DNA from 4 places in the Neobacillus terrisolis genome. Region 1 is predicted to be linked to each of the others. Evidence: predicted binding sites of a transcription regulator. Region 1 holds the regulator's gene; each other region holds the start of a gene.
What was found. Region 1 encodes Rex, which represses fermentation and respiration genes when NADH is low (regulators of the CRP and FNR family bind a similar motif). Its sites were predicted from a motif close to TTGTGAAATATTTCACAA; they were not measured.

Region 1 (8,320 bases):
ATTGTTACACCGTCATTTGTAATTAACGGAGAACCAAATTTTTTCTCAAGAACCACGTTGCGTCCTTTAGGTCCAAGAGTTACTTTTACTGCATTTGCAAGAGTATCAACACCGCGAAGCATTGAGCGACGTGCGTCTTCACTGAATTTAATTTCTTTTGCCATCGTTTAATAACCTCCTCTTAATCTTCGTTTATCTTATTATTAGTCATGATCGTGACAGATCAATGATTATTGGCCTACTACAGCAAGAATATCGCTTTCACGTAGAATTAAATATTCAGTACCTTGGTATTTCACTTCTGTACCGGAGTATTTTGAGAAGATAATGCGATCGCCTACAGCAACCTCTACTGCCACACGCTCTCCACTGTCAAGAACACGACCTGAACCAACAGCAATTACTTTTCCTTCTTGTGGCTTTTCTTTAGCAGTGTCCGGTAGAACAATACCGCTTGCAGTTTTTTCCTCTGACTGAACAAGCTCAATAACAATACGATCACCAATTGGCTTTAACAAGAGAAACAACCTCCTCAAATAATATGTAGATTATTATTTATTAGCACTCTCCTCTATCGAGTGCTAACACAATTATTATAATAAATAATTGCACCATCTTTTGCAAGAGAGATGGTAAATTTTTTTTATTTTGGTCCATGCTTTTCTCAACCTTATAAAGTATGCATCTTATTACCGTTTTTATCCATATTGGCAAAAAATTTTTTCTACAAATCTTATTCATTTGTATCTACCCTTGATAATTTGTACAATTGAGCTTAGTTCATTAGTTTTTTTAAGGAGAAGCATAATTTGAAAAAAGAGTATTGGATCGTCATTATTATCTTTTTAACTCTACAATTGTCTAGTCTTGTTGGTTTACCCTTAACCGCCTACATTGGGACTCTATTTGGATATTCAGCGAGCGAAATGAAAATACTGGCCGTTCCGATTTGGCTTGTCACAAGCTTTACTGTATCCCTTATCCTTGTGCTTTGGGTTTTGCGCGGTGAATTTACGACTAGGTTAGAACGGAATCAAGCTAGTATATCCTTGTCGATCTTCTGGGCCATTTCCGGTGTTTTTCTTGCCTTATTTGCTCAACAAGTTGCAGCCAATATTGAAGCGATGCTAGGAATCAAAATAGGCTCGGATAATACCCAACAAATATTAACCGTGATCGAAAGCTTTCCAGTTATTATTTTAATCAGCTCGATCATCGGACCTATTTTAGAGGAAATTGTTTTTCGAAAAATTATTTTTGGAGCTCTTTATCAACGACTGAATTTCTTTTTATCTGCTCTCATAAGCTCCGTTATTTTTTCTTTAGCTCACATGGAACCGGAGCATACTTTGTTATATTCAGCGATGGGCTTTACCTTTGCCTATCTTTATGTAAAAACAAAGCGAATTATCGTACCCATCTTTGCCCATGTTTCAATGAACACGCTCGTTGTGCTGATCCAAACTGTGTATAAAGAGGATATCGATCGGCTCATTGAACAATCAGAAAAAATTCAAAGCTTTATCGGAGGATTTTTATGATACAATCACCTTTGCTTACCGGAAGTATTCATATTGTTTTAGCTTGTTTATTTACCTATTTTGCGATTGATAATGTTAATCAATATGGCTGGGATTTCTTTAGTATCATCCTTGTCCTCCTCGCCACATTTGATTTCGGCTCTGGGCTAAAATTGGTAGCCCTTTACTTTAAATTAAGAAAAATAACCCAAAATAAAAATGAGCCTAGATAACGGGCTCATTTTTTGATTATTCTTCTGTGCTATTTGGATAATGCTTTAAGAAATAGACGAGTGATTGTAATTCTACCGCTAAATCAATATGATGAACTCGAATGCTTGAAGGGACATTTAATCGAGCAGGTGTAAAATTTAGAATCCCTTTAATGTTTACAGATGCGAGCCGATCCGTAGTAGTTTGGGCCACAGGAGCAGGTATCGTTAAAATGGCCACTTGAATATCCTCTTCTTCGATCTTTTGCTCTAAATCATCCATATGGTAAACGGGTACATCTCCAATTTTTGTGCCGACCTTCGCCTCATCTACATCAAATGCGATTTCAATCTTTGTATTATTATTTTTTAAGAAATTGTAATTTAAAAATGCCGTTCCTAGATTCCCGACACCAATTAACGCAACCTTCGTCAGTTCGTCCTGATCCAGCGTTTTTCGAAAAAAGGTTAGCAAATAGTTAACATTGTAGCCATAGCCCTTTTTCCCTAATGCGCCAAAATAAGAAAAATCCCGTCGAATCGTTGCTGAGTCAACTTTAACTGCTTCACTTAGCTCTGCTGATGATACACGCTGTTTACCTGATGAATGTAAATTTTTCAAAAAACGATAATACAGTGGTAATCTCTTTGCAGTGGCTTGTGGAATTTTGGTTGTATTGTCATTCGACATGTCAACACGCCTCTCCCATTTAAGATTATTTCACACGGTTCTCTCTACGAAAGTCCCCATTTTTTCCACCGGTTTTTTCGATCAGATATGTTTTTCCAATTACCATGCCTTTATCTACGGCTTTGCACATATCATAAACCGTTAACGCACAAACCGACGCAGCTGTTAACGCTTCCATTTCGACACCAGTATTTCCTTTTGTTTTCACCTTCGCTGAAATGAGCAATGTATATTCATCATTTTCTTTTTCCCATGAAAAAGAAACATCGACACCATTTAACGGAATAGGATGACACATCGGAATGATCTCCCACGTCTTCTTGCAGGCCATTACTGCTGCTACCTGTGCTACCGCAAGAACATCCCCTTTTTTCATTTCATTATTGGTGATTCTCTCATATATTTCACTGCTTACAGTGATACTTGAATGGGCTTCTGCCGTTCGAACAGTTTCCGGTTTACTGCTTACATCGACCATTTTCGCACGGCCTTCTTCATTAAAATGAGTAAATTCTCCCATGCATACAACACCTCTCTTTATGAATGATACACTATTTTTTCCATGAAGTGTGAATCAAACTTGTATTTTTCTTCACATGTTACGGTTATTGATGATATGCCAGGAATACGTTACACTTACTCTATCGTAGTTGAGGTGAATATCATGATATTATTGCAGGTTAACCAATTAAATAAATTTTATGGCGCAGATCTTATTTTATCGAATATAAAACTTGAAGTACAAACCCGTGACAGAATTGCATTAGTTGGTCGAAACGGGGCAGGAAAATCAACCTTACTTAAAATTATCGCCGGACACATGTCGTATGATTCCGGAGAAATCATGAAGCCAAAGGAAGTAACCATCGGTTATTTAGCGCAAAATACCGGACTTGAATCAACATTGTCGATTTGGGAAGAAATGCTTACCGTATTTGAATCCTTACAAAACCTTGAGCAGAAATTACGACATTTTGAGTTACAAATGTCGGACCCAGCAATCTTTAATAATACCTCCGTATATGAAAGATTATTAAAAGATTACGATCTTCTCCAAACCCAATTTAAAGACTTGGGAGGCTATCAATACGAAGCCGATATCCGTTCTGTATTGCATGGATTAAATTTCCATAGCTTTGATTATACAACAAAGATTTCCAGCCTTAGCGGTGGACAAAAAACACGGCTGGCCCTTGGTAAGCTATTGTTAACAAAACCGGATATTCTTATTTTAGACGAACCTACCAACCATTTAGACATCGATACATTGTCTTGGTTGGAGCAATATTTACAAAATTATGAAGGGGCTATCTTGATCGTTTCCCATGACCGCTACTTTTTGGACAAGGTCGTTAACCAGGTTTACGAAATGTCGCGGCAGCAAATTATGAAATACGTTGGAAACTATAGCTCGTATTTACAACAAAAAGCTGAAAACTATGAACGCGAGTTAAAAATGTTTGAAAAGCAACAAGATGAAATTGCAAAATTACAAGACTTTATTGCTCGCAATCTCGCTCGTGCTTCGACAACGAAACGGGCTCAAAGCCGCCGTAAACAACTCGATCGAATGGATGTCATGAATCGGCCCGCCGGAAACGAAAAATCAGCAACGTTTTCTTTTGATATAGAAAAGCAGAGCGGTAATGAAGTCCTTAATGTCAATGCTGTCGCAGTGGGCTATGATAACGAAAAAGTAGCTGAAAATATTTCCTTCCGAATTACACGAGGGGAAAGCATCGCACTAGTTGGCCCTAACGGGGTCGGAAAGTCTACCCTTTTAAAAACAATCGTCCAAAAGCTGAATCTGCTAGCTGGCGATTTTCGGTACGGCTCCAATATTACGATCGGTTACTACGATCAGGAGCAAGCGGAATTAACATCAAATAAACGAGTCCTCAATGAACTATGGGACGAGTACCCTTTAAAAAGTGAAAAAGAAGTTCGAACCGTATTAGGTAATTTTTTATTCTCCGGCGATGATGTGTTAAAAATCGTCTCGACTTTAAGTGGTGGGGAAAAAGCCCGGCTGGCCCTTGCAAAATTAATGATGCAAAAAGCCAATTTCCTCATCCTCGACGAACCGACCAACCACTTAGACTTAGACAGTAAAGAAGTATTGGAAAATGCATTAATTGATTATCCTGGAACGATTCTATTTGTCTCCCATGACCGTTATTTTATCAATCGCATCGTCACCAAGGTCCTTGAATTAAGTAAAAGCGGAGCCACCGAATACTTGGGAGATTATGACTACTATATTGAGAAAAAGCTCGAGCTTGAAGAACTAAAAGCGTTAGAAACAGAGACAAAGGGAAAGAATACTGCACAGGATCCTATCCCGGCAAAAAATAGTTATCAACAGGACAAGGAAACCAAAAAATTAGAGCGGCAGCGCAAACGCCGTATCGAGGAAATCGAGGCGCGGATTGAGGCTTTAGAAACGGTGATTTCTACAAACGATCAATTATTATGTGACCCCGAGGTCTATCAAGACCATGAAAAAGTAGCCCAATTAAACGGGGAAAATGAACAGGCTAAGCTTGAGCTTGAAGAATTAATGGAAGAATGGGCTGAGTTAGCCGAAGATTAATAAACATTTCTATTAAACACAAATGGCTGGATGATTCATCGATCATTCGCTATTTGTGTTTATTTTTCATATTTTTACATTTTTCAACAAGTTTCGCGAAATGGTTATCCATAGCTTACTAACATTTTTATTCACAAACAACGTATTATTTTTTCAACATCCACAGGTGTTTTCCACATTATCCACAACTTTCTCCGTTTTTATCCACATTGTCCACATTTTTAAAAAAATTATCCACAAAAAACTCTCCTTTTATAAAAAAGAAGAGTTGCTGACTGTGGATATTAATAATTTCCTCTATATGGTTATGTCTAAACCTGGATTCGCATTTAAAGATAAATCGGATCGTTTCCCTTTTTCATATAAAATACTGCCAACAGCCGCAATCATAGCCGCATTATCAGTACATAGTGATAAAGGTGGAATAACTAGCTCAATGTCTGACAATGGTTGAAATGCCGCCGTTAGAGCTGTTCTTAGCCCCTTATTTGCCGCTACTCCTCCAGCTAGCAAAACTTGCTTAACCTCATATTCTTTAGCGGCTTTAACCGCCTTTGTTACTAACACATCTACTACACTCTGCTGGAAACTTGCTGCTAAATTTTCTGGGACAATCACTTCCCCACGTTGTTCAGCATTATGAACAGCATTAATCACCGCAGATTTTAAACCGCTAAAACTAAAATCATAGGAACCCTCTTCAAGCCATGCTCGAGGTAAATCAATGATTGGCTCGCCCTCATGCGCCAAACGGTCAATATGCGGTCCGCCTGGGTATGGAAGGTTAAGCGTGCGCGCCACTTTATCATACGCCTCACCCGCGGCATCATCTCTTGTTTCGCCAATAACAACAAAATCTCCATGTTCCTTCATATAAACAAGCTCCGTATGCCCGCCTGATACGACTAAAGCAAGGAGCGGAAACCGCAGCTCTGTTACAAGTCGGTTCGCATATATATGTCCTGCGATGTGATGGACTCCAACTAAAGGAATATTGTGAGCAAAAGCGATTGCCTTAGCGGCATTTACTCCTATTAAAAGGGCACCTACTAACCCAGGACCTTCTGTAACGGAAATCGCATCTAGGTCTTTGAAGGTAATCCCGGCCTGACGGATTGCTTCCTCCAACACGATCGTGATTTGTTCAACATGATGGCGGGACGCTATCTCCGGCACTACTCCACCAAACCGTTTATGACTTTCTATTTGGGATGCTACAACGTTAGCAACGATTTCTCGACCGTTTTTAATAATTGCCACCGCAGTCTCGTCGCAGCTTGTCTCGATTCCCATAATCAATTGATCTTTACTCATAAATTCACCCACATAACTAAAGCATCTTCTTGGTTATCAGTATAATAACCTCTCCTAATTGCTCCATCCTGAAACCCTAATTTACGATATAGCCCTTTGGCAACATCATTGGAGACCCGAACCTCTAATGTCATTTTCTCTGCGCCTAACTGTTTGGTTACTTCCATTACCTTTGTTAACAAAGCTTCACCTAGCTTTTTTCCTCGATGCTCAGGCAGAATGGCTATATTCGTAATATGTGCTTCATCGACAATCACCCATACCCCACAATAGCCAATCACTTGTTCTTCCTCTTCAATCACTATGTAAACTGCAAACCGATTGTGTGTTAATTCATTAATAAAAGCATCTCGGCTCCAAGGAGCAGCAAAGCTTTCATGCTCAATCTTCAAAACATCTTCGATATCTTTTAACTCCATATAGCGAAAAGTTAGTGATCCGTTCATTATTTTTACCCCTTTTTAACACTAATGCTTTTCTTTTTTTGCTTCTAACCATTTTGCTTCAGCTTCAGCAAGCCTAATATAGTTTGGAACGAAGGAATGAACATCTTCCCCAGGTAAATCTCTGCCTAACAAGGCAAGCTCAGCTGGACGTGGATTATGTTCGGTTATTTCGGCAAAAATAGCTTTTTCACCAAGAATCTCCTCAATACCAGCACGATGGAGCGGCAGATCATTTCCTGCAAAAAGAATCGTTTCGGAACGCTTTTTTAACTCTGTTGCCCAATCCTTTGACAAAATCAACTGATCCTTTTCGAGCGTAGACAATCTTCCCTCATTGAATTTATATAGACCTGTGTAAACTTGACCCCGTCTTGCATCAAATAAAGGTGAAACAACACCCGAAAAATATCGTGCTGTCGAAGCTGCGATAATTTCTAAACTTGAAACCCCAACTAGTGGAATATTCAATGACCACGCCAATGTTTTCGCAATGGTTACTCCGATTCGAACACCTGTATATGAACCAGGCCCTTTCGCTACAACAATTTTTGTTAAGTCAGCAGGAACTACCCCACATTCCTTCATTAATTGTTCAATCGCCGGCATTACCCGAACAGAATGATTAACTTTTACATTTGTAATGTGTTCTCCAATTACTTTTTCTTCATCAATCAATGCAATTCCCAATACATAATTAGAAGTATCAATTGCTAATACCCTCATTAAAAAATCTCCTTACATAGTTCCTCATATCGTGTTCCTTGCGGTTCTAATACCAGTTTCCGGGCTTGTTCATCTTCGTGATATAAGTATATTGTCAGCAGGTTCTTTGGCAGCTGTTCCTTAATTAAATGAGCCCATTCCACCACAGTTACCCCGTTACCTTCAAAATATTCATCAAAACCAAGGTCTTCATATGAATCCTGGACCCGATAAACATCCATATGATAAAGCGGTAACCGACCTTGGTATTCTTTAATAATTGTAAAAGTAGGACTATTAACCGTTTTGTTAATCCCTAACCCTTCTGCCAGTCCCTTTGTAAATGTTGTTTTCCCTGCACCTAAATCTCCTTCAAGGGCAATCACATCGCCAGGCTGGAGCCTCTCAGCAAGTCGCTTGGCAAAAGCTAAAGTTTGCTGCGGTTCATTTGATATAAATTGATATCTACTCATACCATTTATCACCTTTATTTTAATTTCTTATAACTTTCATTGTCCAATCATGATTGAAGTGCCGAGTGTTCTGCTCGATTACTCATTAGGGCTATTGGGTGCAATTTCACCGATAACCTTTGCGAAAACTTTAACCAATAACCTAAGCCAAAACTGTAACCAATAAGGTATGTATAAAAAAACCTTAGGATTTCTCCTAAGGAAAAATGTTCTATTTGTAGTTTACATGATTTTAGTACTATGAGCAAAATCAATACAATTTTCTTGACTAGAAATGATCCAATCACAATGAAAAAAGCGAAACAACGTTTCGCTTTTTAATGGATTATTGCGGGGGCAGGATTTGAACCTGCGACCTTCGGGTTATGA
Region 2 (8,320 bases), on a different contig from region 1:
GGATAAAGTGGCTAACTTTTCTGGAGGAATGAAGCGGCGGGTGAATATTGGGGCTGCCATCTTACATCAACCGGAGTTACTGATCATGGATGAGCCAACCGTTGGAATTGACCCGCAATCGAGAAATCACATTTTGGAAACGATTAAAGCATTAAATGAAAAAGGAATTACGATCATTTATACGAGCCACTATATGGAAGAGGTTGAATTTCTTTGTAAACGAATAGGTATTATCGACCATGGGGAATTGATTGCCTGTGGCACCATACCTGAACTTCGTGAGACCATTGGGGACCAATCCCGAATCATTTTAACCTTAGAAGAAAAACCAACAAACGGTACGCTAATCCAACCCTTATCTAAGATTTTTCCGGAAAAAGAAATTAAAATTCAAGAGAATCAATTAATGGTTTTCCATAAAGAACCACAACACATTTTAAGTGAATTTATTCAATCAGTCACAAAGGCAGGAGCCAAAATTAATTCCGTTGATATTGTGGAGCCCAACCTCGAAAGCGTCTTCCTCCATTTAACCGGGCGAAGCCTGAGAGATTAAGGAGGTTGGAAAAATGAGAATTTGGTGGTTAGCCGTTAAAGACCTACTCCTGATTGGACGTGATAAGAAAGCATTCTTAACACTTATCTTGATGCCGCTACTTTTAATCGCAATCCTCGGTGCAGCCTTTGGAAATATCTTTAATGAAGATCAGGGAGAGGACGTTAAGATTCAAAAGTTCACATTAGGTGTCGCAAATTTGGATAATGGGGCACTTGGAGCCATCCTCGCTGATGAAATGTTCGCAAAGGGATTGTCCGATCAAGTAAATGTTAAACATTATGACTTAAGTGAAATGAAAACACTCATTAAAGATCATAAAATCCCAATCGGAATCGTCATCGACGAAGATTTTTCCGCTTCGCTGATGTCCGGGGCGGAAACAACAGTTGAGATATATTCGACACCAAACCCTGGGATTAAGGCAACAATCGTTCAAAGTGTCATCCAACAGTTTACCCAGTCAGCAGCGACACAAGTGGAGGCCGCAAAATTGAGGGGAATGGATCCTTCACAATCCGAGACCAATCATGGGGCTGTGCATGAGCAAGCCAACATGGTGATGGATAAACAAATTGATTTTCCTTTAATCGATGAAAAGTCGGTTGAGGCACAGTCAAAACCGGTAGGTTCCTTCCAATACTACGCTGCCGCAATGGGCGTCATGTTTTTATTAATGACGGTTGTTGAAGGGGTTGGAGCGATGATTCTTGAAAAGGAACAAGAAGTGTATAAACGGATGCTAGTATCAAAATTAACCTATGCCAATTATTTAGCAGGAAAAATGCTAGGGTTGCTGGTTATATGTCTTATTCAATCCTTTGTAATTATCATTGGTACAAAGCTGATTTTTGGTGTGGATTGGGGCGAATCAGCTGTTGGGCTTGTTTTCGTTACATTATCTTTTGTCATTAGTGCATGTGGTCTTGGCGTATTGGCCGGTGCTTTTATTAATAAAGAAAAAACATTTATGGTGGCAGGGATGGTCGGAACTCAAGTAATGGCAGCTTTGGGTGGCAGTATGGCACCTATTTACATATTTCCGGATTGGGCGATTACCGCAACTAAATTCTTGCCTAATGGCCTAGCACTGCAAACCTATATAAACCTTATGGCCGGTACTTCATTTTTCGATGTCTTACCGGAAATAATTGCTAACCTATGTTTGGGCTTGTTGTTTTTCTCGATTGGTTTAATTCGCCTTTCTAAAGAAAGGAGAGGTCGTTATGCGTAGGGTTCTGGCGATTGCGTGGTTACATTTAAAAGAATTTTTTAAATCACCGGGCGCATTAGTGTTAATGATTGTGATGCCGATTATGTTTGGGGCGATTTTTGGAGGGATGGCCTTAAATACGGAAGTCCATAAACCTCTCGTAAATATTGTTACAAATGGTGGCGAACTTGAAGCGGAACTGATCAACTTGCTTAAGAAAAATGATTCCTACCAATGGAAAATAGTATCGGAAAAGCAAGCTATGGAAAATGTCGAGAACGAGGATGTGGTGGCTGCCGTTGTCCTCCCTGAAAATGTAAAACAAAGAATGCAAGAAAATAAACCGCTGTTTGAAGTGATTGTTCAAAGAGAAACTCAGGATTATCTCGGGTTAGTACAGCATTTAAATGGAACGGCAAGAACGATCTATACGACCTATTACTCTGTTGAAGGTTTAGACGAGACAGCTTTTCCGGAGTTGCTTAAGTCTGTTACGAAAATAAAGAACGTAAACATTAGCAGGGAAATTTTTCAAAAGGACGATACTGAAAAAGAAGCCGTTAATTTAATGTTTGTAGGTTTTTCCATCATGTTTATGATGTTCGGTTTATCGGGAGCTGCATCCACCATTCTGGATGAACGAAGCGGGGGGACATGGGCAAGGCTGCTCATCTCGCCGGCTAGGAAGCTTGAGATTATCGCAGGATATTTATTCTCTTATTTCTTAATGGGATGGATTCAGTTAATCGTGTTAATGGTTGCCATGAAGCTCATGTTTGATGCCGAATGGGGAAATATGGTTTATTTTATCCCATTTGCTTCAATGGTTATTTTATGTGTGGTAGGGTTTGGACTGATGATGGCCGGTTTGGTAAAAACAAAACAGCAGGCTGGTGCGATTGGAGCAGTTGTAATTGTCAGTACCTCCATGCTTGGGGGTGTATATTGGTCGCTTGATATCGTTCCACTCGTCATGCAGAAAATTGCCTTAGCGGTTCCGCAAAGTTGGGCAATGGAAGGCTTTGAAGAGATAATCAGCGGCAGTCTTCATACCGGCACATTATTGATGGACACAGGAGCTTTGCTTGCTTTTACAATTGTTTTTTATTCTATCGGTTTGCGGTTGATTAAATACTAGTTGGTTTATTTTTGACACAAAAAATCCATACCTTCTAGTCAAATTCTTATTCGGTTTGTGAGGTAGTTCACTTTTGTGAATCCGAAAGTGACTTATAATACATTTACAAGCTGTTCGAATTGAAAACTAGGAGGCGCATAAAATGGGATTTAATCAAGATTTTAATCAAAATCCGTTTATCGTCATATGGGAATTAACAAGAGCGTGTCAATTAAACTGTTTACACTGCCGTGCGGAGGCACAATATAGAAGAGACCCAAGAGAGCTTTCTACTGAAGAAGGGAAGGCGTTAATCGATCAAATAAAAGAAATGGGCAATGCGATGCTCGTTTTTACCGGTGGCGATCCTTTGGAGCGGGAGGACGTCTTTGACATTGCAGAGTATGCAGTGAAAAAAGGTGTTCGTGTTTCAATGACACCAAGTGCCACTCCAAACGTAACGAAGGAAGCAATCGAAAAGGCGAAAGAAGTAGGCCTTTCCCGCTGGGCGTTTAGCTTAGACGGTCCAACTGCCGAAATTCATGACCATTTTCGGGGCACTGCCGGTTCATTTGATTTAACGATGGAACGGATTAAATATTTGCATGAATTAGAAATACCAATTCAAATTAATACGGTTATCTCCAGATACAATATCGACCATCTTGAAGACATGGCGAAGCTTGTTGAAGAACTAAAATGCGTATTATGGAGCGTATTCTTCCTTGTTCCAACAGGACGCGGCCAAACAAGTGATATGATTTCACCAGTACAGCATGAACAAGTATTTACATGGCTATATCAATTAAGCAAGCGTGCCCCTTTTGATATTAAAACAACGGCTGGTCAGCATTACCGTCGGGTCGTGATTCAACAGAAGAAGCGTGAAGCGAAGGAGCAGCCAACGGAAATCCAGTATTTAGATGCGCTTACGCAGCAAGGTTTAACAGGTTCAATCGATGGATTAGGCAGAGCACCAAAAGGTGTAAACGACGGAAATGGATTTGTGTTCATATCTCACATTGGGGACGTGTATCCGAGCGGATTACTTCCGATAAAGGTTGGTAACGTCCGCGAACAACCATTAGGCGAGATTTATCGAGAATCACCAGTGATGAAAGCGTTAAGAGACCCCGATCAGTATAAGGGTAAATGTGGACAATGTGAATTTAGACATGTATGTGGAGGTTCTCGCTCACGTGCGTATGCAATGACAGGAGATTATCTCGAAAGCGAACCATTCTGTGTATATATTCCAAAAGCATTGCGTAAAAAACAAGAACAGTAAAAAAGAAAAGCGGAAGCCAGGGCGCTTCCGCTTTGTTTATTCAATACTGCAATATATGGCTGGACAGTTTTCACAGCCAATTTCATCTTTTAAGTACTGAAGATCATGTACATAAATCTTTCCTTTTTTTGAGGAAATGATTTTGTTTCGTTTTAATTCATTTAGAATTCTGTTCGTACTTTCACGTGAAGTTCCGCAGAAATTAGCAAGCTCTTGATTGGTTAATGGTAGATCGATCAGGATCCCATCCTGATTTTTTATACCATAACTATTCGTCATTCTGATTAATGTCGAAAATAGAGCACCTCTTTTTCCGTTTAAGACGAGGTCACGGAATTTCGTTTGAGTTTTGCGGAAATGATCGCTCATCCATTTCATAAACTCAAATGCCAATGCACTGTTTTGAAAGATTTCTTTTTCTAGGACATCTTTTTTCACTGCTGCAACGGTTCCTTCTTCAAGAATAAGGGCGCTTAATAAATATTTTGGAGCTTCAGCAAACAAGGTTAGTTCTCCACATAAATCATTTTCGCCGCAAATTCTTAATGATAACTCTCGTCCATCTGCGGTAATCTTGCTTATTTGAATTTTTCCGGAAATTACTATATATAATTCCTCTGCATTCATTCCTTCTTGAAAGAGATACGTCCCTTTTTTTGTTTGGATGGTACGATCAGCAAATCGGAGTAATTCTTTTATTTGAATGGAATGAGTAGGTTTAACAGTATTAGTCATCATTATCTTCACCCTTATCTTAGAAGATTTCCAGTGGCGAATCTCATCTATTTGTATTAATACTAACATCCACATAGTGTAAATAGAAAGGTGAGTGAAGCGTTATTTCATTTTATTTCGAAGTTTAGCCACAATTTCTTCACAGAAAAGACATATGAATTTGAATAAAAACAGATTGTTTATCAGGTTAACTCGAGAATTGTTGAAGAATAAGTGAATATATTTATATACGGATTAATGTTTTTGTGAGATAATTAACAGTCAAAGAATCGTTTTCACTGTTACAATATTTTTAAGGACTTCTATGTATATGGAGTTGAAAAATATGACCAAAAGACAAGTAAGAGATCAATTAGACAGGCCGCTGCGAGACATTCGAATTTCTGTAATCGATCGCTGTAATTTTCGTTGTCAATATTGTATGCCTGCCGAACTATTCGGTCCGGATTTTGCCTTTTTACCTAGATCAGAGTTATTAACATATGAAGAAATACATCGTCTAGCAACCCTTTTTATTAAACTAGGAGTGGAAAAGATTCGCTTAACTGGAGGAGAACCTCTGTTAAGAAAAGATTTACCAGTTTTAATTAAGATGTTGTCTAATATTGATGGTCTTAGAGATATCGCCTTAACGACGAATGGAGTGTATTTGCCAAAGTATGCCAAAGAGTTAAGGGAAGCAGGCCTTAAAAGGGTGAATATTAGTTTAGATAGTCTAAATGATGAACTATTTGGCACGATAAACGGTAGAAATGTTGGGGTAGGTCCAGTCCTGAAAGGGATTGAAGCTGCCAAAGAGGCGGGATTGGGTATCAAAATTAACATGGTCGTTAAAAAAGGACTAAATGATACAGAAATTATCCCAATGGCTGCCTTTTGTAAAGAGCGAGGCTTGGAGCTCCGTTATATTGAATTCATGGATGTAGGCAGTACGAATGGCTGGAAAATGGATGATGTTGTCACCAAAAAACAAATCTATGAAATGCTTAAGAATGAATTTGAATTAGAAACGGTAGAACCAGCGTATTATGGTGAAGTGGCCAAACGTTATCGATATAAGGACACGAATGTAGATGTTGGGTTTATTACCTCAGTTTCTGAATCCTTCTGCTCTACCTGTACTAGAGCGAGACTATCCGCAAATGGACAAGTCTTCACTTGTTTATTCAATGGAAATGGTCATGATATAAAAGAATTCATGAGAAGCGGAGTAAGTGACGAAGACTTGGAGAACAGAATAAAGGATATCTGGGGTCAACGATCTGATCGCTATTCTGATGAACGAACAGAGGAAACAAGAAAAGCGCGTAAGAAAATCGAAATGTCCTATATCGGCGGTTAACGGCAATTAAATTTTATATCAGGAAAAAAGAAAAGGCTGCGGGGTTCGCAGCCTTTTTTCTCGTTTTTTATAGATATCTTGGGAACAGAATATTGTTCTCAAGGTGGACGTGCATGAAGGTTTCTCCTTCGAGCATCTCGAGACGTTTGTAGACGAGGCGGTAGGTTCCGCATGCGTCAATTGGAGGTACAAAGTCTGATGTGATGTCTCGTAATTCTTTTAAAATGGCCCCTGCATGGTCATGTTCTTTCTCTAATTCCTGAATTTCTTTCATCATTTCTTCTCGCTCTGCACCCTCTGCTTCAGCAAGCTTCAATAGCATTGGGAAAACCGTTGCTTCTTCTTTTGCTGTATGCTCTAATAGCTCCTTCTTTAGTTCATAAAAGAGGTCATGCATTCTAATTAATTCTGGATGAGAATCACCATGTACTCTTGCGACCTTTGTTACATACGGACTTAGCATTGAAAGCTCTTCTTCAAGGGGACGGTGGTATTTATCAATAACATGATTGATTAATGTTTGTGAATCAGTATTTGTCCATACCTCAAGGTCGATTGGTTCATTTACGCTGTTTTTGTAAACTTCAGCTAGTTCAGCCATTAATGTTTCCATATTTACATTTCTTTCAGCAGCAGCTTCGGCTACTGGGCGATTTCCGCCACAGCAAAAATCAATACGATAGCTTTTGAAAAGATCACTTGATTTTGGTAGTTCATTGACAATATCTCTAACTAATGAAGTTTCTGTAAATGGCATAGTATTCATGAAAGTTCCTCCTTATTACCCTTTGTGTTATTTTCCCCTTTAGCATAACGAAAATGCAGGTTATGGTTGGTGACATAAATCACACAAGATGAATGTTTTTATTAACATGTAAAAATTACAGGAATATGGGTCTTTAGTGAGAAAATATCTCAATTTGTGATGTTTTTCATGTTGACGAACAACTTGATAGGCTTATAATGATATGGCAGATGGTGAAAACTAGAGATATTTCAATACATAAGCAAGCTTGTTTAAACATAGGAGTTGAAAAGAATGTTGGATCGTAGAATACCCATTCCAATTGCTGATGCTGTTGGTCAAGTGATGAAGTATAAAAGAAATGGATTAACGGAATATGTGTCAATTTTTGAAAGTCACAATCGATTTTTATCGGAGGATTTAATCGCAACAAGCGATGTACCACATTTTGATCGAGCCCCTTATGATGGTTTTGCGATTCGCTCGATTGATTCTCAAGCAGCTTCCCTTGATCATCCTGTAGAATTTGAAGTAATTGATCATATTGGAGCTGGAGCAGTATCTGCCAAGATATTAGGCCCGTATCAAGCAGTAAGAATTATGACGGGTGCCCAAATGCCTGATGGAAGTGACGCAGTTGTCATGCTTGAACTTGCAAAAGAATTTGTGCAAGATGGGAAGAATTTCATTTCCATCAAGCGCTCTTATAAGCCGGGGGACAATGTCTCGTTTACTGGGGAGGATGCCAATAAAGGTGAAGTCCTTGTAAAAAAAGGAACATTGATTAATCCTGGTATTCAAGCGATGCTCGCGACCTTTGGTTATGCGCAGGTTCCCGTTTCGAAAAAACCAATCGTCGGCCTGTTTGCAACTGGTACGGAACTACTAGAGGTAGATGAACCACTTGAGCCTGGGAAAATTCGAAACAGTAATTCCTATATGATTTCTGCACAAATCGATCGGGCAGGAGCAGAGGTTTCTTATTTCGGAAAACTTCCAGATGATTTTGATACATGCTATGAGGCGGTAACATCAGCGTTAAGTAAGGTGGATTTACTCTTAACGACCGGTGGTGTTTCAGTCGGTGATTTTGACTTTATGCCAGCAATATACGAGAAAATGGGGGCAGAAGTCCTGTTTAATAAGGTGGCGATGAGACCGGGCAGCGTTACGACCGTAGCTCAATTTAACGGTAAACTGTTATTTGGCCTCTCAGGAAATCCATCTGCATGTTATGTTGGTTTCGAATTATTTGCCCGTCCAATAATTAGGACGTTCCTGTTTTCAGAAAAGCCGCACCTCCGAAAAGAAAAAGCCATCTTAG
Region 3 (8,320 bases), on a different contig from region 1:
CTTTTTCCTTAAAAAATCTTTTCACGGTAGCCTCGTCATCTTCAGTCATCGCGACAACAATTTCGCCGTTCTGAGCCGTTTTTTGCTGTTTGACGATGACGTAATCCCCATCCAGAATCCCAGCTTCAATCATACTGTCTCCCATAACCTCTAGCATAAATACATTTTCGTCCCCGGCTGCTAATGAATCTGGAAGTGGAAAATATTCTTCAACATTCTCTATTGCTGTAATTGGAGTACCTGCAGTAACTTTACCAATTACAGGGACATTAATGACATTGGTTCTTGGAATATGGCTTTGTTCATCTATTTCTAAAATCTCAATAGCCCGAGGTTTGGTTGGATCGCGGCGAATCAGACCTTTGCTTTCAAGTCGAGCTAAATGTCCATGTACTGTTGAGCTCGAAGCTAAACCGACAGCTTCTCCAATTTCCCGTACGGAAGGGGGATAACCTTTTTTTCTAACTTCTTCTTTTATGAAATCTAAAATATTTTGCTGCCGCTTAGATAATTTTGTCATTCTTCCCACCTCATATGGTTTTCTACTTGATCTCATTATAGCATTTATCAACTTTTGATACAAACATAAGTTCGAATTTTTCGTTGACACAAACGAATGTTCGGTCTATAATAAAAACAGAACATTCATTCGTATAGTAGGGGTGCTAATCATGAAAAAACTTTGGGAACGTTATTCTTATGTAATTATTTTAGTTGCAATTAGTTATATTTCGATTTTTGCTCTTATACATAAATTAGATAAAACAGATGAGTTTATAAATGTGACAGTTAAAGAAGGAGAGTCATTGTGGGAAATCGCAGAAGAATATTCTGATCGTCATTCAATGTCGTCTTCTGAATTTATTCAATGGGTTGAAAAGAATAATGAAATTGCTGGAGATGAGATTTATCCTGGTGATAACCTTGTTATTCCGGTAGAAGAGACAAATACAAATGTAGATATTACCGTTCTGGCAGGGGAGTAAATCAATAAAGAGGTTACGATCATGAAAACAAAGAATGCAATTATATATTGTCGGGTAAGTACGACAAAAGATACTCAAGAAACTTCTTTAGCAAGACAGGAAGAGGAACTTATTCAGTTGGCTCGCCAACATGGATTTCACATCCACACTGTTATCAGGGAACAGGCCAGCGGCTATGAGCTCGATCGGGATGGGATGTTACAGCTTTTGACGTTGATTAAAGAAAAAGATATTAATGCGGTTCTCATTCAAGATGAAACACGACTTGGCCGTGGGAATACGAAAATTGTCCTGCTCCACTGTATCTTAAAAGAAAATGTAAAGCTATATGCTATTGATCATAATGGTGAATTGCGGATTTCGGAAGCAGATTCGATGGTTTTAAAAATCGTCGGTATGGTTGAGGAATACCAACGTAAATTGCACAATATTAAAATTAGAAGAGGTATGCAACGAGCAGTAAAAAGCGGCTATGAGCCTCAAAACAATTTAAAAAATCAAGGTACGAACACAGGTAGAAAACAAATAGAGGTCCCGATCGAGGAGATCGTCAGGTTAAGAAAAAATGAATTAACCTTTGCAGAAATTGCTGCCACGTTAAGAGGATTTGGCTATGACGTATCGAAAGCAACAGTCCACCGCAGGTACCAGAATTATATCGAATCCCTTGAAAATCAAAACATCCAACTTGTAAAAAACGCCGACATTTAGTATTATGGCATTTAGTTGACAGTTTTCAAAAAGGAGTTTAACGATGCAACTAAATGAATTAATTGCAAGAATTAATGAACTGGCGAAAAAAGCAAAGACAACGGGATTAACGCAAGAAGAGGCGAAAGAACGCTCCAAGCTTCGTGCGAAATACTTAGAGACGTTTCGCTCGCAAATGCTTAATACGCTCGAAAATGTAAAGGTAATTGATCCAGAAGGCAATGACGTTACACCTGAAAAATTAAAAAGATTCCAGGCGAAAAAGCGTCTACACTAATAATTAAAAAGGAGAAATACATCGCGAAAATGTATTCCTCCTTTTTTGTTTTTATAAAAATTGTTCTAGCACCTCACCAAGCCTTTAAAGTACTCCAACGCCTCTTAAGTCAACTCAGTATTCTTCGTTTCCTTACCAAGCAATAACACCGCTAAAGCACCAATAATAATCGCAACTGTAAAGATCGTGAACATGACTGGAATCGCCGTTTTTTGAGCGACAAGATAACCAACCAATAATGGCCCGAGAATTCCCCCGATTCGACCGAACGAAGCGGCCATCCCTGCCCCGGTACCGCGAATAACTGCCGGATATTGCTCTGGAGTATAAGCATAAAGCGCACCCCATGCCCCTAAATTAAAGAAAGATAAAAAGATCCCGGAAGTAATGAGAAGTCCAAGTGATTCAGCTACACCGAAGAAATATGCACTCACTGCTGTGCCCAGTAAATAAGTAACGAGAACGAACTTTCTTCCCATTTTTTCAATAAACCATGCGGCAGTGAAATAACCAGGCAACTGGGCAAGTGTCATAATGAGTACATATTGAAAGCTTTTAATTAAGCTGAAGCCCTTCATCACCATTACACTTGGGAGCCACAAAAACATACCGTAATAGGAAAATACGACGCAAAACCATAAAATCCATAACATCGTTGTTTGAACCGTATGTGGTTTTGCCCATACAGATGTAATGTTTTGAAGAATAGAATTCTTTCGATTACCTTTCTGTGCTGTGAACTGTGGTGAATCGGGTAAGCCGATTCGTAGATAAATCGCATAAAATGCTGGCAGGGCACTAATCAGTAAAGCTGTTTCCCAACCGAATCTCGGGATAATAAAGTAGGAGATGAGTGCAGCAATTAACCAACCGCCAGCCCAAAAGCTTTCAAGCAACACGACAACCCGACCTCTTTTTTCAGCCGAAACCATTTCAGAAACTAAGGTAGAAGCAACCGGTAATTCTCCCCCTAATCCCATACCAATTAAAAAACGTAAAAGCATAAATATGGTTAAAGTAGTAGCAAAAGCCGACAAGCCACTGCCGATTGAGAAAAGCAATAAGGTGATGATGAAGACGTTTTTTCGGCCCATTCGATCGGCCATTAATCCAAACACTAAAGCTCCAACTGCCATCCCGATTGAATTAATACTGCCGATCCAGCCCATTTGCTGAGCGGACAGGCCCCAGTCTTTTTGTAGGGCAGCAATAACGAAAGACAACATACCGACGTCCATCGCATCAAATAACCAGCCAAGACCAGCAATTCCAAGAAGTTTACGCTGAGATATTGATTTGTTTCCGTTCATTTTTTACCTCTCCAATCATGATTAACGAATAATCTCCTATTATTTTGTCCAATTTAGTAAGTTCTTCTCCTATCAATTCGTTTCATTAGTATGTATATTACTTTCATCTTAACAGATGTCTTTACAGGAGAAAATCGACATGAATATATCATAATAAACAATTTCGACAGATGAAAGAGAAAACATGAAATTAAATATTATATAGTTTAAGCTTTTTGTCATAATAAGAGAGATTAGCTCATTTTTTTGAAAAAAAGCAATACAATTTGTTGTGTAAAAAAGACAAGCACTATAATATTAAAAGAGTAATGTATTGATTAAAAATGGAAAGGATGACACACATGTTTGAACAGATCGATTCTTTGTCGATTAATTCTATCCGTACATTGTCGATTGATGCGATAGAAAAAGCAAACTCCGGCCACCCGGGCATGCCAATGGGAGCAGCTCCAATGGCGTATACCCTTTGGACACGGTTTATGAACCATAATCCTAAAAATCCTAATTGGATTAACCGAGATCGCTTTGTGCTTTCTGCAGGTCATGGATCCGCGTTATTATATAGCTTGCTTCACTTATCCGGATATGGCTTATCAATTGAAGATTTAAAGAATTTCCGTCAATGGGGCAGCAAGACTCCAGGGCATCCTGAATTTGGTCATACACCAGGCGTTGATGCAACATCCGGTCCGTTAGGTCAAGGGATTGCGATGGCGGTTGGGATTGCAATGGCAGAAAGACATTTAGCTGCACAATACAACAAAGACAACTTTAATGTGATCGACCATTATACATACTCAATTTGTGGAGATGGAGACTTAATGGAGGGCGTTTCGGCAGAAGCTGCTTCCTTAGCGGCTCACCTTCAACTTGGTCGCATGATCGTTCTTTATGATTCAAATGACATCTCTTTAGATGGAGAACTAAATAAGTCCTTCTCTGAAAGTGTTGAAGGACGCTTTAAAGCGTACGGCTGGCAATATCTTCGTGTTGAAGATGGCAACGATTTAGCTGCGATTGCTCAAGCGATCGAAACAGCAAAACAAGATCTTACTCATCCAACTTTAATCGAAGTAAAAACAGTTATTGGCTATGGTTCTCCGAATAAATCAGGAAAATCTGATGTTCATGGATCACCGCTTGGTGCCAATGAGTTAAAGCTTACGAAGGAAGCGTACCAATGGGACTTCGAAGAAGACTTCCATGTTCCTGCAGATGTTTACAGCCATTTCAACCAATTAGTTGTTGAAAATGGAGTGAACAAAGAAAAAGAGTGGAATGACTTATTTGCTCAATATAAAGCAGCTTATCCTGAATTAGCCGTTCAATTTGAACAAGGTGCTAAAGGCGAATTGCCTGAAGGATGGGATAAGGATATCCCGGTTTACCAAGAAGGGAAAAGCTTAGCAAGCCGTGCATCTTCTGGTGAAGTGTTAAATGCGATTGCTAAAAACGTTCCTTACTTCTTTGGTGGATCCGCTGACCTTGCTGGATCAAACAAAACGACCATTAAAGGTGCGGGAGATTATTCTCGTAATTCGTATGAAGGCCGCAACATTTGGTTTGGTGTCCGTGAATTTGCGATGGGCGCAGCTTTAAACGGTATGGCTCTTCATAGTGGATTGAAAGTATTTGGAGGAACATTCTTTGTATTCTCCGATTACGTGAAGCCGGCGATTCGTTTATCAGCATTAATGGGTCTTCCAGTAACGTATGTATTTACTCATGATAGTATTGCGGTTGGGGAAGATGGACCAACACATGAGCCAATCGAGCAATTAGCTGGACTTCGTGCAATGCCTGGACTTTCAGTTGTTCGTCCAGCAGATGGAAATGAAACAGCGGCTGCATGGAAGTTAGCATTAGAATCTAGATCAGTTCCAACTGCACTTGTTTTAACTCGTCAAGATCTTCCGACTATTAAAGGAACAGCTGAAAATGCATATGAGGGCGTTTCCAAAGGAGCTTATGTTGTTTCTCCATCTGGAAAAGAAACAGCAGACGCATTAATTTTAGCAGCTGGTTCTGAAGTTGGATTAGCGATTGAAGCACAAAAAGCGCTTGCAAGCGAAGGAATCGATGTTGCAGTAGTCAGCATGCCTTCTTGGGATCGCTTTGAAGCGCAATCTAAAGAATACAAAGAATCCGTTCTTCCTAAAAACGTTAAAAAGCGCTTAGGAATTGAGATGGGATCATCACTAGGCTGGCATAAATATACTGGGGATGAAGGTGAAGTATTGGCGATTGATCAATTCGGTGCATCTGCTCCAGGTGAAAAAATTATGCAAGAATACGGTTTCACAACTGAGAATGTTGTAGCGATTGTGAAGGCATTGGTTGCTAACAATTAAATATCGTAATTAAGTTTGGAACGAATCTTATGATTCGTTCCTTTTTTTCGTTATTAAAAGGTGAATCATCATTAGTTTCTCCTATGAATCAATTACATTTATCACATTTGTGATTAATGACACAATTTATTCAATAGTGTGTCACATTTCGGTAACAATTCCGAGGTTCTAAAAAATATTTTAGTAATATAATGTAAATGAGATTTGTAAGTTATGGAAATAGGAGGGATTATGATGGATGGGGTTTTATTGTTAAGCAGGCTCCAATTTGCAATTACAGTTTTTTACCATTTTCTATTCGTACCATTAACGATCGGGCTGGTTATCTTGGTAGCCATTATGGAAACCAATTACGCTCGTACAGGAGACTTGCAGTATCGTAGAATGGCCGATTTCTGGGGCAAGCTTTTTTCAATAAATTTTGTCCTAGGTGTGATCACAGGAATCACCATGGAATTCCAGTTTGGTACAAACTGGTCGGAATACTCAAGATATGTAGGAGATATTTTTGGATCACCACTCGCCATTGAGGCATTGCTCGCCTTTTTCCTAGAATCGACCTTTATGGGGATTTGGTTATTTGGCAGAAACAAATTTTCAGCAAAAATGCGGGCATTTTCGATCTGGATGGTTGCCCTTGGCACCAACATTTCGGCTCTTTGGATTATCACCGCAAATGGTTTTATGCAAAACCCGGTTGGATATACATTGAAAAATGGTCGAGTTGAGCTTGAAAGCTTTAGCGCACTTGTAACAAATCCTTATGCATGGCATATGTTTTTCCACACTGTCATTGCCTGTTACATAGTTGGTTCATTTTTTGTTATGGCAGTAAGTGCCTACCATTTACTAAGAAAAAAAGATGTGGACTTCTTCAAAAAATCATTCAAATACGGACTTATTATGGCACTATTTGCCAGTACAGCAACTCCATTTTTAGGACATCAATCAGGTGTTTATGCAACAAGTGTTCAACCAGCTAAAGGAGCGGCAATGGAAAGTGTTTGGGAAACTCAAACCGAGTTACCTTTCAGCATTATCCAAATTCCTGATCCGGAAAATAGTCGGAATGCTTTTGAAGCATTAACGATTCCAAAGCTTGGCAGCTTCTTCTATACAAATAAATTTGATGGGGAAGTAACTGGATTAAAAGATTTTCCTAAGGATGAACGCCCAAATGTAAGCTTAGTATTTTATAGTTTCCGAGCAATGATCGCACTCGGCTTATATTTCTTAGCTATCACCTGGTATGGTGCATATCTTTACCGGAAAAACCGCTTAGTAGAATCTAAGAAATATTTAAAATTTGTCCTTTACTCTGTGTTATTACCATATTTAGCCATTAACCTAGGATGGATGGTTGCAGAAGTGGGCCGTCAGCCTTGGGTGGTATATGGTTTAATGAAGACCGCCAATGCTGTATCACCAATTTCACTTGGACAAATTTGGTTTTCTTTAGTCAGTTTGATCGCATTTTACACGGTCTTACTCATTGCGGATGTATACTTAATTATCAAATATGCGAAAAAAGGACCAGAAGGATTAAGCACAGCAAAGGGAGGTGTCGAAACTTATGTCTCATGATTTCTTAGCCGTGACATGGTTTGGTCTCTGGGGATTAATTTGGACCGTTTACATTTTCTTAGATGGTTATACACTTGGAACAGGCATGTTGTTACCGTTCGTTACAAAAAACCGTGCCGAGCGTAATCAATTGCAGGAAGCAATTGGACCGTTTTGGGGTGGAAATGAAGTATGGCTGATTACCGCAGGTGGTGCAACGTTTGCAGCATTTCCTGGGGCATACGCAGACATGTTCTCGTTCCTTTATGAAGCTCTATTCTTAATCTTATTTTCACTGTTTATTCGTGCGACAGGCCTTGAGTTTATGCACAAGGTTGATTCTCCGCGATGGCAAACATCTTGGAAATGGGCGTTTGCGGTTGCAAGCTTTTTGATTGCCCTATTATTCGGCGTTGCTTTCGCGAATTTGTACCGCGGCTTATTAATTGGTGAGAATGGCTATGAGGGGAATCTATTAAGTCTGTTAAATCCGTATGGCCTGCTTGGAGGAATTCTATTTGTAACATTGTTCTTATTATCAGGCTCGCTTTGGATTCAATTAAAAACTGTGGGAGAAGTTGTGAATCGCTGCAAAAAAATGGCGAGAACCTATTCAATGATTGCAGCAGCAGTCTTAGCGATCTTTTTTGTGGCAACAATGAATATGACGCCGATTGCCAACAACTTTAATGAGGTCCCACTATTATGGTTGGTGCCTAGTTTATCGCTCATTTCGATTATGCTAACGGTTGTCTTTGTTTTTAAAGATAAGATTGGCGCAGCATTTACGACTGTTTGCTTAGCCATTGTCTTACAAATGGCGACAGGATTTATTGGCATGTTCCCAAATATGCTTACATCGATCATTGATGATAAGTACAGCGTCACCTTATATGATGCAGCGGGTAGTGCCCTTAACTTAAAGGTCATGTTCACGGTGGCTGTTATTTTTGTACCTATTGTCATCGGGTATCAAATTTGGAGCTATTTCCTCTTTAAAGAAAAAGTTACAAAAGAAAGTGCAAAAGGGTATTAAGGGAGATTGACCATAGGGGTTTTTATAAAGGGGTATTAAGAAGGGGAGCGGTTCCGCTCTCCTTTTGTTATGGCGTGAAATAGGAA
Region 4 (8,320 bases), on a different contig from region 1:
CACCTGCACCGACAAGATTCCAAACCGCAACAGAAATCAAGAACCAGAAGGTACCTTTATACGGGAAATCTACTCCACCGTCGCGCATCATCTTATATTGCTCATAAGCTTCTAAAATCAATAGTGTTAACGGGATAACTTCTAATGCAGAGAAGACCGCTCCCATTGCAATCCAAGCTTCTGACGATCCGTTGTAATAGTAATGGTGCCCGATTCCGATTACACCACTGCCTAATAGTAAGATTAGTTGGAAATACAATGCTTTAACGGTAGAACTCTTAGTCACAAGGTTCATTTGAACCATTAGGAATCCAATTACAACAACCGCAAATACTTCAAAGATTCCCTCTACCCAAAGGTGAATGATCCACCAGCGCCAGTAATCCGCAAAAGTGAAATGGGTTCCTGGATTAATTAAGAAAGCAAATAGGTAGAAGAATGGTACGGCAATAGCTGAATAGAATAATAGATGAATTAAACCGCCCTTGTCAGATTCACGTTTTAAACCGCTCTTAATCCCTCTGTATACGATGAACAACCAGATGATCATCCCTGCTGCGAGGATTACTTGCCAAATTCGGCCAAGCTCTAAATATTCCCAGCCTTGATGGCCCAATAAGAACCAGTTGTTTCCTAAATAACCGTTTGCTCCGAGCCATTGTCCAATCATACTTCCGCTAACTAATACAACTAATGCCCAGAATAAAATATCGACAAGCAGGCCTTGGCGTTTTGGCTCATGCCCGCCAACAAGAGGGGCAATAAAAATTCCCATTCCGAGCCAAGCAGTTGCAATCCAGAAGATGGCTAACTGAAGGTGGTAACCTTTAGCGATATTAAACGGTAAAATATCATAAACCCATTTCATTCCGAAAAAGCTATCAGGTTCAATGTAGTAGTGGGCTAAAAGCGCACCAAACATTGCTTGAATAAAGAATAAAACCGATACGATGACAAAATATTTACCAGACTTTAATTGTGATTTTGTAACAGGAAGCTTTCGCAAGTCAATTTGCGGGAAATTTCCTGGCGTATAAGCTTCTTGCATCCCAAGGTGATAACGATAGAATACAAACAAGATAATACCAACAAATAAAATCAAGACGGTTACACTGACTCCGCTCCACCATATAGCAGAGAACGACATTTCGTTTCCGGCATCTTCATAGTAAGGCCAGTTGTTTGTATACGTAATGTCATCTCCGACCCGTTCAGTACTTGATAGCCAAGCTGTCCAAAAGAAGAAATCTGAAATTTGTTCAATTTGGTCACCCTTCGATACCCATGAACGTTCACCTTCCGGCATATGCTTCTCTTGGATTAGGTTAGGCTTTAGTCCCCAGCCGTCCCCTTTTGTAAAAACTTCATGATAATACTCTCTTACTTTTTCTACCCCGTAAACTTGAGCATCTGTTATTACTAGAGAATCCTTGCTCTTGTCATAACGGTTTTCACGCATTTCCTCAATAACATTTTCACGAATGATTGCTTTTTCATCTTTATCTAAATCTTGATAATCTTTTCCGTATTGGTCATTTGCTTGATAATCCTGCATTCCTTTTGTATATACTTCTAAAGCTTCTGCAGTATAGTCCGGTCCCATGTAAGATCCATGTCCTAATACCGTCCCATAATCCATAAGCCCATACTTTTGGAAGACTGCCTGTCCGCCCATGATGGATTCTTTTGTGAAGATAACCTCTCCGGTTGAATCCGTCACCTCTAATGGACGGGGAGCCATATCTTTAAAAATCCAGAATCCCCCTACTAATAAAACGGTGAAACTAAGTATACATGTTGTAATAAGAATGGATTTTAAAAGTGCATTTTTGGGCCTAGCCTTATTTGCGTTTTTGGTTGCCATTCCAAACACTTCCTTTCTGTTTGTCTACGTCTTTTATTTTAGACACATAGCTGTAACAACTTTGTGAGTTGCCTCATCATTCAGGTGTGATATTTCACACACTTGAATAAAGGCTGAAAAAACGTATAGTGGAAGTGAATTCAGCACCTTACTCTCTAAATTTATAGACCATCCGTGATATTGGTCACTCATTTTCCCATGTAAATTGATTACGATACTAATATCAAATGAACATTTGAGGAGTGAATTGTATGGAAAGAAAATTAGTAGAAATGGACGTTCGTGAGGATATTCAAAATAAGCAGGAGCCATTCCAAAAGATTATGGAGGCCATTACAGGTTTAGGGCAGAATGATACCTTTATCCTTCACGCTCCATTTGAACCAGTTCCTTTATATGCAGTCATGAAAGCAAAGGGCTTTGAATACAATGCAGAAGAGCTCGGCGAAAAGCATTGGCAAATAACATTTCTTAAGAATTAAGCATAAAAAAAGCACAGCGGCTCGCTGTGCTTTTTTATTGGCTCTGTTAAATTGGGCTGTTGATTTCCGCTCCAGGTGCTCGCTTTCCGCGGGGGAGTCCGGGAGCCTCCTCGGCGCCTTAGCGCCTGTGGGGTCTCCCTTGACACCTTCTCCCGCAGGAGTCTCACACCTTCCGCTCCAATCAACAGATTGCTCAAAAACATTGTTCTTTAACACAGCTGTTTTATTAAACGGGTAATACCCCTTTAATTTTGAAAATGATGCTTTGATCAAGGTCGTTCTCGATTAAAATATGAACATTTCCTTCATCAGTGCTTGTCCTAATTAATCTTCCAACGCCCTGACGGAGTCTCAGCAACATGTAAGGGAGATCCACTTCTAAAAATGGATCTTCTGCCTCCTCCCGTTTAGCAGCAAAAACAGGATCAAGTGGCGGAAAAGGAAGGGAAAAGAGGATGACATTAGCCAGTGATTTCCCTGGAATATCAAGACCTTCCCATAAGTGAACAGCACACAAAACGGAATTCTGTTCATTTTGGAATTTGGAAACAAGCGTACTTATTTCAGCGTCGCCCTCAAAATAGACAGGACAAGCTAATTTTCCTTTTATATATTCCTTAAAGAAATAGAGCTCTGCCTGGTTGGAAAATAAGACGAGGGTTCCTCCAGAAGCATTAGAGAGCTTCGTCAATGCATAAGCCGATTTTTCCTCAAGATTGTACCGGTTAAATTCCGGAATAAAGATGGCCATTTTTTCTTCATAGTCAAATGGAGAATTTACCGTAAACGATAAATATTGATCAATACCGAGGCTATTCGCAATATACTCAAATGAACCATTTTCCGATAGAGTAGCCGACGAAAAGATATACGGCTTCGATTGCGAAAACACTTCCTCTTTCATAATATCTTTGACCAAACGCGGCATAATCACAAGTGTACGTTCCTCTTGATTTTCTTCAAACCAAGTAATTCCATTTGTTTTCCCTAAAAATAAGGATAATGAATACGTCATTTGATCTAAATATTCTTCAACAATTTTCAAATCATAATCATTAATTACAAATAACTCACTTTCAAAAACAAGCTCCTCTTCTAATGATTGCAATGTTTTCAGAAGCTTATTGCCGGTCATTAGTACCTCATTAGATTTTATAATTGTCTTCTTTTCCGACCCAATCGTATCCTTTGAGGAGTTTGTTAAACAACTAAAGAAATCCTGGCTTAACATAATGGCTTCCTCAATTATGTATAAGGTTTTCTCGCGGATATCATTACCGGCGATTTTTTCAAGAAGTGTAGCAAGTGTTTTATCAGTTAATTTATAGGTTAATGCCTTTTGGCAGGCATACTCGAGGAGATGGCCTTCATCAAACACAACACAGCAGCTTTCTGGTAGAAGCGGCAGTTGCCCTTCCCGTTTTCTGGACTCCTTTGTCCACACGTGTTCCATGTAAAAATCTTGGGAACAGATAATCAAATCACCACCGCTTCGATAATATTCACGGTGTAAGGTTTGTCCACAGCGATGCCGTTTGTCACAGGAGAAACAATCCTGAAGAGTATCCCAAGAAATTAAATTCCACTGCTCATCCGTTAAATTGGAGTAATTTTTCCTGTCTCCATAAGGACTAAAGGACTTCATCGAGCCCCCACTGTGAACGAATGTTGGGAGATCTTCATAAATGCTGTCAAATGTCCCCGTTTCATCATAATACTTGGATGCTTCAAGCTTATTTAAACATAAATATTGGTCACGAGATTTTGCTAAGCGTACGTCAACTGTCAACCCTAGAGCTTGCTCAAGTTTAGCAATATCTCCTTCTTTTTTTACCAACTGCTCAATTAATGTTTCATCCGCACAAGCAATTATGGCAGGTCTATTTGTATATCTTGCATAGCATAAGGCATATAAAAGATAAACAATCGTTTTCCCGGTACCTACCCCTGCTTCTGCAAACATCACTTTTTTTTCTTTAAACGCTTTTTCAAGTTGAAAAGCCATATATATTTGTTCGTCTCTTAATTCAAAACCAGCTTCAGGGAGGAAATCGTAAAAAACATCCCCAATCCAGTCATTTAATTGGTCGTAAAAGGATTCTGTTTTCGAAAGTGTAAACGGTAAGCGACTTTGCATAAAATTCCTCCAAAAAAGCAAATAGGGGGCTGCTCCTTTCGGAAACAGTCCCTCAGGTACAATTCATATTAACAAGAATATACGAAGCAGTGGTTCCGTAATAGCTATCACCTATGAGTATCGAACTGAGAATTACCCTATCCAATTGCTCGTGACATATTATAGTATAATGCCTCTTGCAACTGTTTCTGAGCCGATTCTAGTTGGAGTAAGGCGAAGTGAGGAACCTTCTCCGACTGTTTCATCGTTTCTAAAGATAGAGCCAGTGCCCGCGAAATTTTAATAAAATCAATTTGGATCGGATCCATGATCATACCCCCTCAACAAAAAAAACAATATAATTGTATTTTATTCCGTTTCAGGGATGATTATGCTTAATTTTGGCGCGGTGGTCTTTTTCCCCAATACTGATAAAAATCAGTTCTGATGAAGCCATTAAACAGCTTCCGCTTCTTAGTAGCTGGTTTTCCAAATAAGCTTTCAAATTCGGGATGACTTGTTAAAATGTAAATCGACCATGTATCCAATCCAGCAAAGACTTGGCCCATTTCTCGATACATTTTCTCTACTGCTTGTTTCTCGCCGAGACGTTCTCCATACGGAGGATTACCGATAATCACACCATAATCCTGCTTTACAGTCAAATCCTGTACCCTCATTTGTTTAAAGGAAACAAGATCCCCTAGCCCTGCTTCAAAAGCATTTTCCTCAGCCATTTTGACCATGCGGTGGTCTATATCTGAACCCGTTATATCTAACGGCTGATCGTATTTAGCTAAATCCTCAGCTTCATTCCTTGCTTGATCCCATAGCTCTCCCGAAATAAGCGGCCAAGTTTCTGATACAAATTCCCGGTTGAAACCAGGTGCAATATTTTGCCCAATCAACGCCGCTTCAATTGGGATAGTTCCTGAGCCACAGAACGGATCGATAAGGGGCTTATCTGGAGTCCAATTGGTCAGCATGACAAGCGCTGCCGCAAGAGTTTCTTTTAACGGAGCCTCTCCTTGATCTGCTCGATATCCACGCTTATGTAAACCCACACCGCTTGCATCAATGGTTATTGTGGCAATATCCTTTAGAAGTGCTACTTCAATTTTAAATTTCGGTCCATTTTCTTCAAACCATGTAGTTCGCTTATAGTGCCTTTTCAATCGATCCACGATTGCTTTTTTCACAATCGCCTGGCAATCCGAAACACTAAATAATTTTGATTTAACTGATTTCCCTGTAACCGGAAATTCGGCGTCCTCCGGTAAATATTGCTCCCAGTCAAGAGCCTTTGTTTTCTCAAAAAGTTCATCAAAACTGGTGGCACGGAATTCGCCCACTTTTATCTTAATTCGGTCCGCCGTTCTAAGCCAAAGATTACTTCTGGCAATTGCAAGACCATCCCCTTTATAGGAGATTCTTCCATTTTCAACTGTACATTCATAACCTAAATCACGAACTTCTTTCGCTACTAATGCTTCTAAGCCCATTGCAGAAGTGGCAATCAAATCAAATGTTTTCATTTTTTCACCCTTACTGAGTTTTGTCCATAATCATTATTATCTATTTTCTAATTAAAAACAAGAAAAGCTCTCCATCAAGGAGAGCTTACGTTTCCATATACACTCATACAAGCCTTTAATAACGTTCTGTAAGCCATGTTCTGTTCCATTGTACTGCAAGCGACCAACGTCTCGTACTCCGGTGGTAATCATCTATCTACAGATTGAGAACAATCTGTCCTTCTCCTCGTTGAATTCCTCAGAGAAAGTGCCCCTACCATTATTTGGGTTTCTCGCTCGTGGGGTTTACCCGTTCCACCCTCTCCATTTCTGAAGAGGCTACGTCACTGTGGCACTTTTATAGGTACTCATGCCATATCCTTGAAGGACTTAGGCATTTTTCCGGCCGTCAGCCGAGGTGAACTCGACTGCCCTAGCTTATTTATTGGCTAGGCACGAACACTACGAGCATCTCAGCTCGTGCGAGCATGGACTTTCCTCTACAAATTGCTTACGCTCTTTGCAGCGATTACCCGAACGCTATTAAAGATTACATTGCTTATTATATGTAATAATACTTATCTTCGCAATGGTATTTACATGAAAATCTGGTAGATATACTTTTTCATTATTCGTAAAGCTTACTTCCGAATACGTGCTTCTCTAAATTTGAGAGGCGCTTTAAAATATCAAAATTAGTTGTTCCAACTGCCGCTTGAGGATTTTGACGACGGGAAGTATCCTCAAGTTGTTTTTTGAGACGCACGATTTCTTGCTGTAATTCATCAATTTCCTGATGAAATGCTTCATAATCCTTTATGATTAAATCTAAGAATTTGTCTACATCTTCTTGCTTATAACCACGCATAGACGATTTAAACTCTTTTTCCAAGATATCCTTGGCTGTTAACTTTAATTTATCTGTCAGCATTGCATTCACCTCAAGTATCCCCAATCATCAAATTATATTTTTTCAAAAATATAAGCTTTTGTCAATTTTTCTTTGTAAATTAATACTGATCCTGTTGTAAATCCTCTACCAAGATTTGCATATCATAAAATCCTATTAAGCGCAGATCATACGAATGCTTCTCTTTGTATTTTTGGGCTGTTTCATATAAGTATTTTGGACCGCCTTCTTTTTCTTGATCATAAAAAAGAATGAGCCCATCACTTTTTTCCACAAAAAATTGATTTTTTAATCGGAATTGCCACGGGCCTTCATACTTTTTTTTAGTAATACTATCAACATAGTCTGCCTGGACAATTACCGATTCATATAATTCTTTATTTTGTTCATTCCAACTTTCTTCTTGGTCCAAAAATGGAGTAATGACCCCTAACTGAAGGGAGGGAAATTCTGTTTGTAAATCAAATACAACCTCAGCTGCCCAAAGCTCTGTTCCAAGTTGTCCACTAATAATTACCCACTCTAGACCATTATCTAACAGCGCTTCTAATTCCTTCCGAATGGCCAGCTTAATAAAACCAACCGCCGGGTGATTATGCTGGAATAGGCCTAACTCAAAGGGTTTATAACCTGAAACCGCAACTACCTTTACCAACTAGATAACTCCTTTACTTTTCTTATTACAAAACCTATGTAATATTTATTCAGCTACTTTCCCATTTATTTCATTTTAGGACACATAATGAAACAAAACAAGGACTTAAAAAGCCCTTGTTTTAAAAAATCGATATTATCGCCAAGGTGGTCTAACCCCTGGGAAAGGTCGAGGAACCGGCCCAGGTCCTGCATTGAAATGTTGGTGAGTTACTTCATTCGTAAAGGATTGAGTATGTGGATAATAATGCTGATGTTGATAAAATTCATGGTTTACATTAGTGGTATGAGACGGATGAATATGTGGAACGATATAGTTCTGACAAGTGTGGTTCACACAGCATTTTGTCGGATGAACAATTGGAGGCAACATACATGTTGGGCATTTACAGTGCATAGGATGCATAGGATACATACAAGATTCTCCCTTCTCTTTAGACTATCTTTACATTACTAGCCTATGTCGAAGAAAGGTATCTTGTACTAATGAAAATACCTATTTATTTTAAGAAAACATTAAATAGGCGGAAATCCCTTATGGTTAAAAGGTTAGAAAAGCGAATACTTCCGCCTATTTTTTCTATTTTTTTAAAATTACAGCATGCTGTAAAAACTATCTTTTAATCCAGTGAACAAAATCGCAGTTAAACAGACAACGGCAAAAAATAAGACTAAAATTGCTTTATACACGGTACCCTCTCCAGCTAAAATTTCAATGGAATAATCCATACAAGTTAACATTTTACCTCGATACCCCTATTGATACAATAAGAAAATACT

Region 2: the regulator Rex is predicted to act here: its motif matches at 2,963-2,980, upstream of ACI48O_RS03260 (TIGR04053 family radical SAM/SPASM domain-containing protein).
Region 3: the regulator Rex is predicted to act here: its motif matches at 5,743-5,760, upstream of ACI48O_RS10430 (cytochrome ubiquinol oxidase subunit I).
Region 4: the regulator Rex is predicted to act here: its motif matches at 1,947-1,964, upstream of ACI48O_RS15040 (nitric-oxide reductase large subunit).

What each region holds. Positions count from the first base shown of each region.
Region 1 covers NZ_JBKFGH010000047.1:189-8,508, reverse strand. The annotation lists gene groL (chaperonin GroEL) at 1-164, opposite strand, end outside; gene groES (co-chaperone GroES) at 231-518, opposite strand; gene ACI48O_RS22040 (CPBP family intramembrane glutamic endopeptidase) at 810-1,541, shown strand; gene ACI48O_RS22035 (YdiK family protein) at 1,538-1,753, shown strand; gene ACI48O_RS22030 (redox-sensing transcriptional repressor Rex) at 1,770-2,423, opposite strand; gene moaC (cyclic pyranopterin monophosphate synthase MoaC) at 2,449-2,943, opposite strand; gene ACI48O_RS22020 (ABC-F family ATP-binding cassette domain-containing protein) at 3,088-5,016, shown strand; gene tsaD (tRNA (adenosine(37)-N6)-threonylcarbamoyltransferase complex transferase subunit TsaD) at 5,314-6,330, opposite strand; gene rimI (ribosomal protein S18-alanine N-acetyltransferase) at 6,327-6,776, opposite strand; gene tsaB (tRNA (adenosine(37)-N6)-threonylcarbamoyltransferase complex dimerization subunit type 1 TsaB) at 6,798-7,499, opposite strand; gene tsaE (tRNA (adenosine(37)-N6)-threonylcarbamoyltransferase complex ATPase subunit type 1 TsaE) at 7,499-7,951, opposite strand; tRNA gene ACI48O_RS21995 (tRNA-Met) at 8,280-8,320, opposite strand, start outside.
Region 2 covers NZ_JBKFGH010000004.1:238,294-246,613, forward strand. The annotation lists gene ACI48O_RS03245 (ABC transporter ATP-binding protein) at 1-556, shown strand, start outside; gene ACI48O_RS03250 (ABC transporter permease) at 570-1,790, shown strand; gene ACI48O_RS03255 (ABC transporter permease) at 1,783-2,907, shown strand; gene ACI48O_RS03260 (TIGR04053 family radical SAM/SPASM domain-containing protein) at 3,050-4,174, shown strand; gene ACI48O_RS03265 (Crp/Fnr family transcriptional regulator) at 4,211-4,909, opposite strand; gene moaA (GTP 3',8-cyclase MoaA) at 5,235-6,251, shown strand; gene ric (iron-sulfur cluster repair di-iron protein) at 6,319-7,017, opposite strand; gene ACI48O_RS03280 (molybdopterin molybdotransferase MoeA) at 7,291-8,320, shown strand, end outside.
Region 3 covers NZ_JBKFGH010000014.1:119,835-128,154, reverse strand. The annotation lists gene lexA (transcriptional repressor LexA) at 1-520, opposite strand, end outside; gene yneA (cell division suppressor protein YneA) at 672-986, shown strand; gene ACI48O_RS10450 (YneB family resolvase-like protein) at 1,008-1,697, shown strand; gene ACI48O_RS10445 (DUF896 domain-containing protein) at 1,741-1,974, shown strand; gene ACI48O_RS10440 (MFS transporter) at 2,079-3,284, opposite strand; gene tkt (transketolase) at 3,626-5,635, shown strand; gene ACI48O_RS10430 (cytochrome ubiquinol oxidase subunit I) at 5,870-7,219, shown strand; gene cydB (cytochrome d ubiquinol oxidase subunit II) at 7,209-8,234, shown strand.
Region 4 covers NZ_JBKFGH010000023.1:2,436-10,755, forward strand. The annotation lists gene ACI48O_RS15040 (nitric-oxide reductase large subunit) at 1-1,864, opposite strand, end outside; gene ACI48O_RS15045 (DUF2249 domain-containing protein) at 2,116-2,346, shown strand; gene ACI48O_RS15050 (ATP-dependent DNA helicase) at 2,573-4,483, opposite strand; gene ACI48O_RS15055 (hypothetical protein) at 4,621-4,791, opposite strand; gene ACI48O_RS15060 (THUMP domain-containing class I SAM-dependent RNA methyltransferase) at 4,858-5,997, opposite strand; RNA gene rnpB (RNase P RNA component class B) at 6,122-6,517, opposite strand; gene gpsB (cell division regulator GpsB) at 6,605-6,907, opposite strand; gene ACI48O_RS15075 (SLOG family protein) at 6,987-7,541, opposite strand; gene ACI48O_RS15080 (CotD family spore coat protein) at 7,677-7,937, opposite strand; gene ACI48O_RS15085 (hypothetical protein) at 8,135-8,281, opposite strand.